2 regions of the Agarivorans sp. JK6 genome follow, and region 1 is predicted to be linked to the other one. Evidence: predicted binding sites of a transcription regulator. Region 1 holds the regulator's gene; the other holds the start of a gene.

What was found. Region 1 encodes sigma-54, which starts transcription at its own class of promoters, with help from an activator protein. Its sites were predicted from a motif close to GTTGGCACGNNNNTNGNNT; they were not measured.
Region 2: the regulator sigma-54 is predicted to act here: its motif matches at 6,104-6,122, upstream of OV592_RS12600 (PEP-CTERM sorting domain-containing protein).

The regions. Positions count from the first base shown of each region.
Region 1 is NZ_CP113525.1:3,982,949-3,990,981, reverse strand. It holds gene yjgA (ribosome biogenesis factor YjgA) at 1-435, opposite strand, end outside; gene pmbA (metalloprotease PmbA) at 540-1,877, shown strand; gene mgtE (magnesium transporter) at 1,948-3,309, opposite strand; gene OV592_RS18370 (HPr family phosphocarrier protein) at 3,379-3,648, opposite strand; gene rapZ (RNase adapter RapZ) at 3,635-4,492, opposite strand; gene ptsN (PTS IIA-like nitrogen regulatory protein PtsN) at 4,519-4,962, opposite strand; gene hpf (ribosome hibernation promoting factor) at 4,971-5,258, opposite strand; gene OV592_RS18350 (RNA polymerase factor sigma-54) at 5,283-6,785, opposite strand; gene lptB (LPS export ABC transporter ATP-binding protein) at 6,838-7,563, opposite strand; gene lptA (lipopolysaccharide transport periplasmic protein LptA) at 7,563-8,033, opposite strand, start outside.
Region 2 is NZ_CP113525.1:2,691,092-2,699,124, forward strand. It holds gene OV592_RS12570 (DUF2959 domain-containing protein) at 1-368, shown strand, start outside; gene OV592_RS12575 (EAL domain-containing protein) at 480-2,144, shown strand; gene OV592_RS12580 (dCMP deaminase family protein) at 2,248-2,688, shown strand; gene OV592_RS12585 (alginate lyase family protein) at 3,225-4,475, shown strand; gene OV592_RS12590 (oligogalacturonate-specific porin KdgM family protein) at 4,544-5,299, shown strand; gene OV592_RS12595 (DUF4174 domain-containing protein) at 5,364-5,798, opposite strand; gene OV592_RS12600 (PEP-CTERM sorting domain-containing protein) at 6,155-6,943, shown strand; gene OV592_RS12605 (alpha-amylase) at 7,012-8,033, opposite strand, start outside.

The sequences.
Region 1 (8,033 bases):
TTTGGCTTGGCGCACTAATTGGCGTAGTTTTTGGCGTTCTAAACTTGGGTTTTGCTCAAGCAACTGATTAATTGCAGCATCGCCTTCGGCAACCAATAAATCTCGCTGTTTTTCCAATGCTAGCTGCGCTTGAGCTTGATAAATGTGCTTGTTGCGAATTTTATCTAAGCCTGCACTGATTGCTTCTTCATCTTCGGTACGCATTACCTTGCCAATGTAATTCATATGGCGACGCGCCGCTTCCCGTTTGTCTTTTAGGCGTTTAGCTAAGGCAATGGCTTCGCGCAGTGTTGGGCTCATTTCAATAGTGGCGAGCTGCGGGTTGGTAAGGGCAACTAACTCGGCACCAATTTTTTTCAGCCGATCTGCTTCACGTTTGATTTCAGACTTGCTGATCCAATCGTCTTCATCATCATAGGGCTGTTGATTCTTCATTTTTAACTCTCGTGGTACTTTTTTTCATATCTTACCAGTTCTTGCATATGGTCGCTCGATGAGTTTTGTTATGCTAGTGCCATGCATGGAGATGAAGAATAACAATGAGCCCTGAAAAACAAGTTAGCCAAGAGTTAAGTCAATTGAAGCAGGCGGTGGAATTCGCCTTAGAGCAAGCCAAACAGTTGGGTGCCGATGAGTCTGAAGTATCGATTTCGAAGCAAACCGGGATTTGTGTAGCAACCCGTGATCAACAGGTTGAGACTTTGGAGTTTAATCACGATGGCGCCTTAGGTATTGCCGTATACTCAGCTAATTGTAAGGGCAGTGCTTCAACCTCAGACTTAAGCCCAGAAGCGATTAAAAATGCAGTGAAAGCTGCCTATGATATTTCGCAATACACCTCTAAAGACTCAGCCGCTGGAATCGCCGATAAACAACTTCTAGCTAGCGATATACCTGATCTAGAGTTATTTCATCCTCATCCCTTAGAACCTGATTATTTTATTGATGTGGCTAAGCAGTGCGAAGATATTGCTTTGCGTAACCCACAAATTAAGGCGAGTGATGGTGCTAACATCAATAGCCATTATGGTGTGAAGGTATATGGTAATAGCCACGGCTTTTTAGCCGGTTATCCAACTAGTCGTCATAGCATTAGTTGCATGCTAATTGCTGGCGAAAAAGAGATGCAACGTGACTATGCCTATAGTGTGGCGCGTGATTTTACAGATCTTGATAGTATTGAAACTATCGCAGCTAAGGCCCAGCAGAAAACCTTAGGGCGCTTAAATAGCCAAAAAATCTCTACCTGCGAAGTACCCGTAGTATTTGACCAAGATGTAGCAAGTGGGCTATTTGGTCATTTAGTTGGGGCCATTAGTGGTGGCAACTTGTACCGTCGTTCGTCGTTCTTGTTAGATAGTTTAGGCAAGCAATTATTCCCTAGTTGGTTGTCGATTTATGAAGACCCATTTATTAAAAAAGGCTTGTCGAGCACGCCATTTGATAGTGAAGGCGTTGCACCAACCGCGAAACACATTATTGCTGACGGTAAGTTAGAAACTTACTTACTTACCAGTTATTCGGCGCGTAAGCTGGGAATGCAAAGTACCGGCCATGCTGGTGGTATTCATAACTGGAAGGTTAAGCACAGTGGCATAAGTCGCGCAGAGTTACTTAAGCAAATGGGCACTGGCTTGCTAGTTACAGAGATGATGGGCCAAGGGGTAAATACCGTAACCGGTGATTATTCACGTGGCGCAGCAGGTTACTGGGTCGAAAACGGTGAGATTGCTTTCCCCGTGCATGAAATTACTGTGGCCAGCACCCTACAAGAGATGTTTGCTAATATTGTAGCGATCGCTGACGACTTTGATAAAGAAAGCGCAATACAGTCGGGCTCTGTGCTGATTTCATCGATGAAAGTAGCAGGTAGCTAGGCGTTAATTCTCAGCTCTTAACCTTGTTGTTTGAACAGGTTAAGAGCCCTTGACCAGATAACTCTGTCGTTTAGGCCAGCACTAAGGTGGCCATCCCTAAGAAAGAAAATAGCCCCATTACATCTGTCACGGTGGTTAATGCCATACCGCCTGCTAGTGCTGGGTCAATTTTAAATTTCTTCATTAACAGCGGAATAGTTACGCCGGCCAAACCGGCCAGTGACATGTTAATAAACATCGCGCCAGCAATAATAATCCCTAAGGTCCAATCGCCTTTCCATAGAGTAACGACCAAGGCAATGACAGTTGCCCAGATAATCCCATTTAGCATGCCAATCGCAGCTTCTTTGCCTATTAACCAACGTGAATTACCTTCACCAATATGACCTACGGCTAAACCACGAATAACCAAAGCAAGGGTCTGATTGCCTGCGATTCCTCCCATGCTGGGTACAATAGTCATTAAAATGGCCAAGGTGGCTAACTGCTCTAGGGTAGATTCAAACATATTGCTGATGGAGGCCGCGACTAAGGCAGCGCACAGGTTTACTGCTAACCAAAAGGTGCGGCGTTGGGTACTTTTAACTACTGGGGCAAAGGTATCTTCATCATCGTCCATGCCCGCCATACCCATCATGCTGTGTTCAGCATTTTCGCGAATAATATCGACCACATCATCAATGGTGATCCGACCTAGCAGTTTGCCTTGTTCATCAACTACCGGAGCCGAAATCCAGTCATGGCGTTCAAATAATGCTGCTACGTCGTTTTCATCCATAGATACATGGATGGTCTCTGCGTTCCCATCCATTACTTCTCGAACATTAACGTTGGGGCTTACTGTAAGCAGAGTAGATAAAGGAATATCGCCCAGTAGCAAGTCATCTTCGTCAACTACGTACAGGGCGTCGGTAGCCTCTGGCAGTTCGCCACGTAAACGTAAGTAGCGCAATACCACATCGATACTTACGTCGGCTCGCAAGGTAATGGTATCGGTATTCATGATACTGCCAGCAGTATCTTCAGGGTAAGCTAGAGCCGCTTCTACACGGTGCCTGTCTTGACCATCCATTTGCTCAAGAACTTCTTGGTACACGCTGTCGGGCAGACTTCTTAGTACATAAGCGATGTCGTCGGTGTCCATGCCTTCAGTTGCGGCGGCCAGTGTTTCTGGTGCCATTAACTGAAGTACCCCTTCCATTACATCTTCGTTTAGCTCTTCGAGAATTTCACCATGTTGCTCGGGGTCGGTAAGTTGCCATAATACTTTACGCCCTGCTGGTGGGCTAGATTCTAGTAATAGTGCTACGTCACAGGGAGGCATTTGATGAAGCATGCGCCTAACATGCACGAACATACCACTGTCGAGGGCTTGATTTAGCTCCTGTAAGCGTTTGTGCTGATTAGGGTTTAACTCCATCTCTTCTGGCATAAGCGATCCCTATTGTTATTTTGTTATGTGCTGCTTGCTAATAGTAGCTTGGCTTTATTGCGTATAGATTTATTCTTCGTTGAAGTTAGCTTCTACTAGGGCTTGAACCGCATCTAGAGCGGCTTCTGCGTCTGCACCTTCAGATACTATGGTTAGCGTACTTCCTTGCGCGCTGGCTAGCACCAGTAAACCCATAACGCTGGCAGCAGAAGCCGTTTTCTCACCATCTATAATACTCAGCTCAGCGTCAAATTGCTGTGCCAGCTCAACCAACTTGGTGGCAGGACGTGCGTGCAGGCCTAATTTGTTTTTTACTACTACTTGTCTAGTGAGCTTCAAGGCGATGTTCCAAAGTTCGGTGGCGTCGTTGTACTTTTCGATGAGCGCTAAAGAGGCTAGCAAGTTGCTCGGCCACATACACCGAGCGGTGTTGTCCGCCAGTACAGCCAATCGCAATGGTTAAATAGGCACGGTTGTTAGCTTCTAAATGCGGTAACCAAGATTGCAATAACTGGCTAATTTGTTCGATATATTGGCTAACTAAAGGCTGCGCAGCCAAGTATTCTTGCACGGCTTTATCTAAGCCGGTAAGTGGGCGCAGCTCCTCTTGCCAATGTGGGTTAGGTAAAAAACGCGCATCAAACATGTAGTCGGCATCGTTAGGCACGCCATTTTTAAATCCAAAGGATTCGAACACCAAAATTAGCTGTTGTTGTTGGTCACCAGTAACGCGTGAGCGAATCAAGCCGCTTAGCTCGTGTACCGATAAACGGGAAGTATCGATACGCAAATCGGCATTTCTAGAAATGGGAGCTAATAGCTCGGTTTCTGATTCAATCGCTTCTGCTAAAGATAAATTACTTTGGCTAAGCGGGTGTACCCTGCGTGTTTCGCTGTAGCGACGGATCAGCGCTTCATCTTTAGCATCTAAAAAAATGCTTAATAGATTAATGTCTGGTCCTGCATCTCGTATTAGCTGTCCTACCGGTGATAGCTCATCGGGAAGATTTCGAATATCAATGCTAATGGCTACTTTAGAATAGGTTTTTTTTAAGTTGTCGATAAGTGATTGCCAAAGCACAACCGGCAAGTTGTCGACGCAATAGTAGCCGAGATCTTCCAATACTCTTAAGGCGACGGTTTTACCTGAACCCGAGCGCCCACTAACGATGATCAGTTCCATGATAATCCCTAAGGCTGATTAGAGTATTAGGCTACCATGATGTCGTACAATTCGTCATCACTTTGTGCACAACGAAGTTGTTTACATATTTGCTTATCGTTAAGTTTTTCAGCTACTTGAGCTAGAGTATTAAGATGTTGCTTACATTGATCTTCGGGTACTAGTAATGCAAATACCAAGTCTACCGGCTTGTTATCTATAGCATCGAAGGAAATAGGGGGATCGCAACGCAAGAAAACCGCTGTGGCTTGATGCTGATTGTCGATACGGCCATGAGGAATAGCGATGCCTTGGCCAATACCTGTACTGCCCATTTTTTCTCGATTTAACAAGCTTTCAAAAATGCATTGAGTAGTGGTATCAAGCTGCTTGGCGGCCAGTTCGCTTACTATTTCTAGGGCGCGTTTTTTTGAAGAGCATTGAACTGCACTTTGGGTGCAGTCCAAGCTAAGTACTTTATTTAGTTGCATGGGGGTGGCTAACGTTTGTTAAGTTTTTCTTTATGTTTGATGACTTGGCGATCAAGTTTATCAATCAGACTGTCGATGGCGGCATACATGTCAGAATGCTCAGAGGTTGCAAATACTTCGCCGCCGTTTAAATGTAATGTGGCTTCAGCAATTTGGTTCAGTTTTTCTACGTTGAGGATGACGTGAACGTTATTGATCTGATCGAATCGTCGGGTGAGTTTGGCAAACTTGGTGTGGACATATTCTTTCAAAGATTCAGTTATTTCTACGTGGTGTCCAGTAAGGTTAATTTGCATAGATATCTTCCCCTTTTAGTGGCCTTAGATAAGGCTCTTACGTTGGTTAGAAGGTGGAATTGCTAAAGACTCACGATATTTAGCAATCGTACGTCTTGCCACCTTGATCCCCTGATCTGCCAAAATATCAGCAATTTTGCTGTCGCTGAGTGGTTTACTGGTATTTTCGGCAGCTACCAGTTTCTTGATTAATGCACGAATAGCGGTTGATGAGCACTCACCCCCGCCATCGGTAGCCACATGGCTAGAAAAGAAATACTTAAGCTCGAAGATGCCGCGAGGTGTATGCATGAATTTTTGGGTGGTTACCCGGGAAATGGTGGATTCATGCATTTCTACAGCTTCTGCAACATCGTTCAGTACCATTGGCTTCATGGCTTCTTCGCCATACTCAAAAAACGCCTGTTGATGATGAACAATGCAGTTGGATACTTTTAATAGGGTTTCGTTGCGGCTCTCGATACTTTTAATAAACCACTTGGCTTCTTGTAAGTGGCTACGAATAAACTGGGTATCGTTAGCGTTGGTAGAGGTTTTACTTAAAGATGCATAGTGGGAGTTAACACGCAACTTAGGCATTGCATCTGGATTGAGTTCTACAACCCAGCGACCTTGGCGTTTTACAACCGATACATCCGGGATAACATACTGGGCTTGATTAGGCTCAACCGCGTTACCAGGCCGAGGTTCAAGCGTATGAATCAAACGCATGACTTCGCGTAGCTGGTCTTCTTTAAGTTTGGTTTTGCGGGCTAATAGACGAAAATCGCGATTAGCTAATACATCTATGTGATTTGAAACTACATCTTTGGCTTCATTTAGCCAAGGTGTGTCTTCGGCAAAACGGCTTAATTGGATTAGTAAACACTCTTGCAGCGAGCGCGCTGCTATACCAACGGGGTCGAAATGTTGGATGCGTTTAAGTACTGCTTCTACTTCATCTAGCTCTACATCTAAGTCATTGTTATCGCTTGAACGTAAGCCTTCTAGTAGCTGCTCACAGTCTTGGGTGAGGTAGCCCGATTCATCTACCGCATCAATAATGGCTAAAGCAATGGCTTGGTCTACTTCACTAAATGGAGTGAGTTGCATTTGCCACAATAAGTGGTCTTGTAAAGAGTCGACAGTTTCGCCCTGAAACAACATATCGTTGTCATCGCTCACGGCGCTGCCAGATGAGCTGGCTGGGGCAGAGCTGGCGCTGTAGATATCGTCCCAAGTAGAGTCAACAGGAAGGTCGTCAGAAACAGTTTCTTGGTTAATGGCATCGCCTGCTTCAATTTGACTGTTGTCTATGTCCGCAGTGGATTCGGCCTCGGTAGACTTCTCGTTGGCAGATTTAGCGTCGGTTGCGTCACTATCACTGGCGTGAGACTCATCCGCCTCAAGCAGAGGGTTACTTTCCAGAGCCTCTTGAATCTCTTGCTGTAAATCCAGTGTTGAAAGCTGGAGTAAGCGAATGGCCTGTTGTAACTGGGGGGTCATGGTTAACTGCTGACCAAGACGCAACTGCAAAGATGCTTTCATTAACTACCGCTGTTCCTTCTTCTTATTGTCTTTTTTTAAACTTGCACTTTAACTATAGCTTGAATTGTTCTCCGAGATAAACTCGTTTCACATGTTCGTTTTCGAGAATTTCTTCTGGCTTTCCTGAGGCTATCAATTCGCCTTGGCTAACGATATAGGCATGCTCACAAACATCGAGAGTTTCTCGAACATTGTGGTCGGTAATTAGTACACCTAGACCGCGATCACGTAGGTGTTCAATGATCTTTTTAATATCGATAACAGAAATAGGATCTACCCCTGCGAAGGGTTCGTCAAGCAAAATAAACTTAGGTGCGGCGGCTAGAGCTCTAGCAATCTCAACTCTCCGGCGTTCACCACCTGACAAGCTCATGCCTAGGTTTTTGCGAATATGGCCAATGTGAAACTCTTCAAGAAGGTCGTCTAACGCACCAATTTGTTGCTCTTTATCGAGGTCTTTTCGGGTCTCTAATACGGCAAGAATGTTCTTCTCCACAGATAAGCGGCGAAAGATAGACGCTTCTTGCGGAAGGTAGCCAATGCCTTTACGTGCACGAGTGTGCATCGCTGTACTAGAGATATCGTCATCATCGATGAGGATTCGGCCTTGGTCACGAGGCACCAAACCCACCACCATGTAAAAAGTGGTTGTTTTGCCAGCGCCATTGGGACCTAACAAGCCAACAATTTTACCGGTTTCTACATTTAGACTAACGTTTTTAACGACCTTACGGCCCTTATAGGCTTTAGCTAGGTTTTCAGCAATTAGGGTACTCATTATTGCTGGTCTTCCTTGGGCGTTAGTTCGTCAAGCTGCTGCGGTAGGAAAATAGTAGTTACACGGCTGTTTTCGTCGCCTTGTGCCACCATTTCTTGTTTGTTGATGCTGTATTTGATCATTTTACCTTTTACCAAGCTCTCTTCTTGTTTGAGTTGAGCATTGGTAGTGAGTGTTAGCGTTTGGGTTTTTAGGTCGTAACGCACTTCGTTAGCCTCAGCTTCAATTGGCTTGCCGCTATCAAGTAATTGATAAAACGTTGCTGGTTCGCCTTTAGCGATCATTACTTCGCTGCCTTTTTCCTCGCTACCAATAACACTGAGTTCTTCGGCGTGCATTTTAATCGAGCCTTGAGTCACCACAACATTATTGTAAAAGGTAACTCGGTTTTCTTTGATATTGACCTGCTGGCGGTCAGCATCAACAATAATTTGTTTGTTGAAGTCGTCTTCTAGTGCTTGTGAACCCCA
Region 2 (8,033 bases), 1.3 Mb from region 1:
CCGAAACCGTAAGTGAACGGATAGATGAAGTAGACAGTGTTGCAGAAGCACTTTTTGATGAATGGCAAGATGAGTTAGAGCAATACCAGTCAGCCAGCTTAAAAGCAGAAAGTAAGCAGCAGCTTTCAGATACGCGTAAACGTTACGCAGCCATGCTCAAAGCCATGCTCAAAGCTGAAGCGCAAATGGATCCAGTTCTTAGTCGCTTAAACGATAATCAGCTTTACTTAAAACATAATCTAAATGCTCGAGCCATTGGCGCGGTTGGCAAAGAATTTTCTCGATTAGAGCAAGAAGTTGCCGACGTAATTAAACAAATGAGCAAAGCAATAGCCGAATCAGACAAATTCATCGCAAGTATGAAATAAATAAGTTGCAAGGCTACAAGTCCTTCTTTTGTAGCCTTTTATTTGCCTTTTCTACTATCAATCCCTTCTTACCAACAGCTGTAACATTTTCTTCATAAAAATGAAGTAAATTTGCCACTCGAAATTATTTTTGAACTAAGCAGCACAATAGCTAAGCGCTTAAATTCTGTTGCAGGCCAAGGTACTTTATTGATGTTTTATCGGATTAAACAGCTACAACTTAAGCCTGCGTTATTTGCGCTACTTTGCAGCCTGTTTCCCATCATCATTAGTTATTTTTGGATTGTTGAAACCAGCAAACAACAAAGGCGAGAAGCTTTTAATCACGACTATCAAATAACCTTCAACAACATTAGTCATAACCTAAAGGCCATTGACAAGCAGTTTGAGCAACTCTCTCATGTAAGTGAACAGTGCCAAGAAGATACTTTAATCGCCTTGCGCAAAGTTCACTTTAAGATCTCTTACATCGCAGAAATGGGCTTGGTAAGCCAACACGGAAAATTGCTGTGCTCCAGCTGGGGGAAGCTTGATCCTCCCATTGACGTACTTAAGCCAATTAACTCTAAAGTGTTGCGCTACTTTGGGCCTCTTGTTCTAGAGTACACCAAAGAACCAGCCATGGTTGTTGCCAAAACGCGCCCCGATGGCAGCGAAATTAATGCTGCAATACCGCTAGAGGTATTCCGTTCATTTATCGAAGATACAAGCCAATCTAGTGACATAGTCGCTTTAAGCGACAGCCAAAATGGCACTCCCCTTTTTGTAAGTGGTAGTTACAGCTTGCCGCTAAACTTAAATAGCCCTTTGTTCCCATTACAACAAAGTAAAACCAGCGGTTTTGCGCAATTTGACGATGACAGCAATAAATATTTTGTTAGCGAAGTTTTTCCCGCACTGCCAGGGCTGGCCCTCGTAGCCAGCCGCCCGACTTCTGAACTGTACAAAGGTGTCTATTGCTTAAGCCTGGTGCAGTTAAGCATGTATACCCTACTGCTATGCTGCACCGTGTTCTTGGTATACCGACATCGCAGCCAGCGTCTTAGCCAGCGCTCTCGGCTTAAGTTAGCACTTAAAAACCACGAGTTTATAAACTACTACCAAGCTATTTTTGACACAAGAAACAGCCAGCTAGTCGCAGTAGAAGCGCTTGTTCGCTGGATGCACCCGGTAGATGGCCTGCGTTACCCAGATGCTTTTTTGCCCGATATTGACCGCTATCGTTTGCAAGTTGCTCTTACAGAACAAGTGATCAGTAACTTAAAGAATGACCTTCACTCGTTGTTAGCCAAATGTCCTCAGCTAAAAGTGAATATCAACATCACCGGGCAGCATTTAAAAGACGCGTCTTTTATTAAACAGGTGCTAAGCGCACATGCCGATTTCCCTAACTTGTGTTTAGAAGTAACCGAAACCGAACTAGTAGAAATAGATTCTCCTCAGGTACAACAATCATTGCAGAGCCTAAAAGAGCAAGGCGTTAAATTGGCTATCGACGATTTTGGTACTGGTTATGCCGGCCTACAATATTTACAACAACTGCCATTAGATGCCTTAAAAATAGACCGCAGTTTTGTAGTAGCCATTAATACCAATTCTCCACAAGCCAAAGTACTAGATGGCGTAATCGACTTAGCCTTAAACCTAAATCTACAAATAGTGGCCGAAGGCGTAGAGAATCAGCAACAAGCAAATTACCTTATTTCTAAAGGCGTTTATTTGCACCAAGGTTGGCTCTATGGCAAACCACAGGCTATTAACAAATTTAGCGAGTAAAGATTGGCTGTATTGCTTGAGCTGTTTTTTGTAATGTTTATCAATACTTGCAAGCCAAGGCGTTCAACCGCACAATAGCCGCGTTAACGAAGGAGTAAGACAAATGGTTTCTAAATGGGCTAAGCGCTTTTTTCAAATGGCAGAACTCGTGGCTTCTTGGAGTAAAGATCCCTCTACTCAAGTGGGGGCCGTGATCACCGAGAGTAACCGCATTGTTTCTTTAGGCTTCAATGGCTACCCACACGGTATATCTGACAGCGCAGAAACAGACAACAGAGAAATGAAACTGCTTAAAACCTTGCATGCTGAAGAAAATGCAATTCTGTTTGCCAAACGAGATTTGTCTGGCTGCGAAATTTGGGTTACTCACTTCCCCTGCCCTAACTGCGCGGCAAAAATTATTCAAACAGGGATTGCAACCGTGCATTGCCCAGAACAATCTGAAGACTTTTTATCGCGCTGGGGAGACAAAATTAAAGTTAGTGAAGATATGTTTAGCCAAGCAGGTGTTGCTGTTGATTGGTTGCCGCTAAATCAAAACTAGTCTTTCATATTTTTATGGGTTGTTGCTTCGACAGCCCTTTGATATGTAGTACAAAATAGAGAAACAGAGTCTACTTTTAGGCTTACAAAGCCTTTGTCATTATCTAATCAACACTATTAATTAATCCATACAAAACCGTTTTTAGTTTTAGCCATCAACAAGATTTAGCCTTGATAAGCATTACGAAAATCAGTCACTTATATCCATGCCTTTAATAGCTTTTACTCTTATTCCAATCCAATAAACAAATTATTCAATAACTTATAATCTTACGATAAAGTGTTTTTTCAGCTAAGTTTCTACTTTGCGCTAAACACCAATTTGTTGTTTCAATTCTCCCTTAAACAAGGTTGATTAGCTGTTTAAGCTCACATTTCTTTACGCTAAACCTCATCTAGCCCACAGTTTTTAACCTTTTTCTTTTAATCATACAAAAATATTTAATAATCTGATCGGGTTCACAGATACAAATCCAAAATCCCAATAGCATATTTGTATTACATTAATACTAGTAGCGAAGTCACCTCTAAGGACTAATGATGACAAGTTATAAACCTTTAGCTTTTGCAATTTGTATCGCAACCAGCTCAAGCGCTATTGCAGCCGAATTTGTATTTGTGAAAGAAGAAGTATTAAAAAACAACCGAGTATTGCTGCATTCTGAGAATGCTCCAGCAACCATGACTCAAAGCTATGAGCGTTTGTTAGAAGAAGCAAAATACGCCACCAAAGCCGGTCGATTTTCGGTGACCGATAAAGGGATGACTCCTCCTAGCGGTAACAAAAACGACTATTTAAGCATTAGTCCTTATTGGTGGCCTGACAAAAATAAAGCTGATGGCCTTCCTTGGAATCGTATTGATGGCAAGGTAAATCCAGCATCAAAAACTAGCGAAACGGATTCTAAACGCTTAGGTAAGTTTACCCGCTCAGTCAGAGCCTTAGCTATAGCCTACTATTTTAGTCAAGACGAGCAATATGCAGAAACGGCTATAGATTATATTCGTACTTGGTTTTTAAACCCTGAAACACGAATGAACCCAAACATGAACTATGCCCAAGGTGTGCCAGGCCGAGCTGAAGGACGCCGCGGAGGAATTATTGATTCACGTTCGTTTGCAGACAGAATGTTAGACGCAATTGCGATGGTGTCTCAGTCTCCCGCTTGGACAGAAGCAGACGAGAACGGCATTAAACAATGGTATGGCGAATACTTAGATTGGTTGCTCACCAGCGAATTGGGTGGAGGCCCTAAAGGCGAAGCCTATGCTGAAAACAACCATGGTTCTTGGTATGACTTGCAAATTGCAGGCATCTCCTACTTTTTAGGCAAAGAATCAATTGCCATGAACGCGGTAGAGAAAGGCAAAATGCGCATAGACAGTCAGTTTAGAGCCGACGGCACTCAACCACATGAATTAGCGCGCACTCGCTCTTACCATTACAGCTACTTTAATTTAGATGCTTTATCTGGTGTTGCTCAAGTGGGCGAAAAAATTGGCATAGACCTATGGAATTATGAATCTCCTAAAGGTGGTTCATTAAAAAAAGGTATCGAGCTGTTAGCTCAATATCAAGACAAAGCAGAAGACTGGCCTTACCCGCATAAAAAAACTCCGCGAGTAATGCGCATGATGCCAATTTATCGTAAAGCGGCCCTAGGCATGAGTGACCAAACCTTATTGGCTCTCTCAAAATCGGGTGATTTTTCTCAGTTTACTGTTAAAAAGAATCTCGCCGAAATTTGGGCTGAACGAGATATAGAACTGTTATACCGAAAACAATAACAACTACCCTAACTCCCTAAATAAAAACTAGGCCTGTTAATGGGCCTTAACTGGAAATGGAATTTATCATGACAAAAATGAAAAGCCTTTCAATTGCAATTGGTGCACTTTTAATCGCAGCACCTGTAGCTGCGGGTCAATTAGATTTTCGTAGTGAATACAAACACGAAACAGAAGCTCACGCCTACCGAATTAAAATCGGTGATTCAACTAAAGTAAGCGATGCTGGTCAATGGAACTACAGCGTTGAGATGAAGTTCTTTAGCGGTAAGAATGAAGACGGCGAATACGGCGGTTTTCTAGAAAACTTACAACGTGGTGACTCAGAGTTTGACTTAAGCTACAAACACAAGTTGAACAAAAAGTGGTATGTCCAACCTGGTATGCCAATTACCTTTGGCGATGAGCGCGTAACTTATAAACCGCAGTTTCGTGTAGGTTATACCTCAGATTTCGGTTTAAAAACAGCATTGCGCTACCGCTACGAAATTCGCCAGTATGCCGATGGTAAGGAAAATGGGGAAACTTGGTACAAATCTAAAATCACTTTAACTGGTGGCTATAAAGTGAAGAGCATGCCAAACCTTAAGTTGGACTATGAAGCAAACTACTGGAAGAGTCATACCTATGAGTGGGACGCAATTGCCGGTAAAGCAAAGGATCCACAATTCAACAATGGTGATGACAACTGGGACGCTGGTATCTTCATCGGTTACCAAATTGAAAAATGGCGTCCATACGTAGAGTTTTGGAACTCAAGCGTTAGCTCTAAAACTGACCAACGCCAACTTAAAACCCGTGTTGGTGTTAAATACAAATTTTAAACATTTCGTAAATACTTAGCTTTCCTTCTTTAAAGCCAAGCAGGTTTTCTGCTTGGTTCTTTTTTTATGCAGAGCACACACTAGCATTATTTAGCATTTCTTGTTTGCGCATCGGCATTGCATCAATAATTTCAAATACTTCCTGCCAATTGGTAGTCGCGCCCCAGCGGTGTTTTTCGTGGCCATCTTTACCAATTAACACTGCTATGTGCTTGTTATCTTCTACCTTATATTTATCACGCAAATAAGAGACCCCATGGCTTGCTACTGGGCCAGTTTTGCCTAAAGCTTGTTGTGGTGTCATCACCACAACAACAAGATCTCGTTCTTGGATCTGACAACGATAACGCATTTCATCTGCTAGAAATTGTTCAACTGCGTGGTCTTGTTGTGGCGCAAAAAACAACACACTCCGGTGTGCCCAATAGTCGCTGTCTAAAGGATAAGACATAGCAACGCCACTAATGGATAACAACATAGCTGCGATTACTTGTTTCATAACAATTCCCCCATTCTCTGCTATTTAGAACGGAGCCTTAGGAGATAAAGTTCAATTTTTCGCCACTTAATAAAAAGTCTGCTGGTCAGAATTTTTTACAGCAATAACTGAGTCTTTGTAAGTGGCTAATATCAAAATGAAAAACCATCCACTCAAGCTACAAGGGAGTTTATTTACAAAAACATTAATTAATGTGATAAGTACAGCACCCTGCTATTGGTAACAAAAGTGTCATTAATGTTTACATAATTCCTTGATTTACCAGCCCACGCTTTCTTAAGTACTGATTTTTATAACTTTTACATCTTGGCGCAATTATTGATTTACAGGGTGTTCACTTTACAAAGGAATGCCTAATGCTAATCACTAGAAATATAATCTCTGTAAGCTTGTTGCTACTCACCGCGCCTGTTCAAGCAACTATCATCGCCTACGATATGCTAAACAGTAGTAGCCTTAATGTAGTCGATTATCAAAACCCATTTAGCCAACAATTTGTTAGTGATCAGGACGGCTTCGATAAATACCAAGCAGTTCCAAGTGCCAGCATTCCAAATAGCTTGATTGATTCAAGCTTAAGTAACCCAAGTGATAGCCTTGGTATTGTTGATTCACAAACTGACCAAGAAAGCTTTTTTGGCGTAAGTGATACGCTAAATCCAAACAACCCAAGCGGTGATACGCAAGCAACTTGGCAGTTTGATATTAGTGGTTTTTCCTTAAGTTCAATTTCTATTTCCATGGCTGCTATGGGTGATTTTGAATCATCTGATCACTTTAGCTTTAGCTATGCAATTGATGCTTCCCCCATTCAAATACTGTTTGCTAGTGCTGTTGATGAACAAGCCAACCAGAGCTACACCATGGCCAACGGGAACCAATACCTACTAAACGACCCCCTATCTATAAACGGTCAGGTGCTAAACAACCAATTCCAGCAACTTAGCCAGAGCCTAATAGGCAGTGGTTCAATACTAAGCTTGTACTTTAACGCAAATCAAAATGGTGGGACTGAGGCATTCGCCTTTAGGGAGATTATCGTTAACGGAGAAAGTCTACTAGCTAGCCAAGTACCTGAACCAAGGAGCATTTGGCTGGTGCTATTGGGCTTAGTCGCGCTAAAGATGAAGCGCAGCCAGGTTTAAAGCAAATAAAAAAAAGCGACAGCATAGATTTACACTGTCGCTTTGCTATTACCGCTTATTTCTTGTTGTTATTGCTTTATGCCAGCAAATACCACAACCACTTTGTCGTCACCTTTGGTGCGACTAAAAGCGTAAGGTTGATCGCTTATCTTGTTATGTTCACCTGCACCAATGGCAACATGGCGGTCTCGGAACTGACCCACCGTTTGCCAGTGTTTTACTAGCGCTTGGCGATCTGCTTCTTTAGCAATTTGCTCCCAGTTCATAAACGAACGAGTTGGAGAGTCGAAGGCATCCGATTGTGGCCCACGCGGTCTGCCGCTCTCATCACCATAATACAATTGCACGCCACCAGGCATCATGAGTAATGCGGTACCGGCACCCGCTTGTAGCGGTAAGTCTTCATAGTTTGAGTAGAACAACTTGGTATCGTGCGAACTAATGTAAGTAAGTAAGTTAAAGGTTGGATCGCTGTTTATATCTTTGGCGTAGCTTGCATACATTTTTTCATTTTGCGCCAAACACTGCGATCCTTTAAGTGCTGCACTTTCACCAGCGTACTCAAAGTTAATTAGGCTATCCATCCCGTTGTCGAAGTAAAAGTCGCGGTAAGCGCCGTGGTGCCATACTTCACCCACCATCCAAAATGGTTTGTCATCAATGGCTTTCTCTGGGTTTTTACTCTTCCATTCAGCTAAAGCGTCGGTAGCTGCATCTTTTAACTTAGCCCACACTTCAGGCTCTACATGCTTAACAGTATCAGCCCTAAAGCCATCAATACCGTAATCACGTACCCAGTTAGTATGCCATTCAACTAAGTAATCCAGCACCGTGTAGCCTTCACGCTCTACTGCTTTGGTATCTTTTTTGTTTTTAAGAATCGGCGGCAAACCTACGTGTTTAGTGCTCTCAGTCAATAAGTCAGGTAAACCTGCTAGGTTCATGGTGATATCATCACCACCAGGTGCGGTGTAACCTGCCATGCCACTGCGAACCCAATCAGGTCCCCACCAGTTATCTACCCACTCGCTAGAGCTCCAACGAATAAAGTTGTTATAGCGGTGCCAGTTATGTCCTTTATCAAAATCAG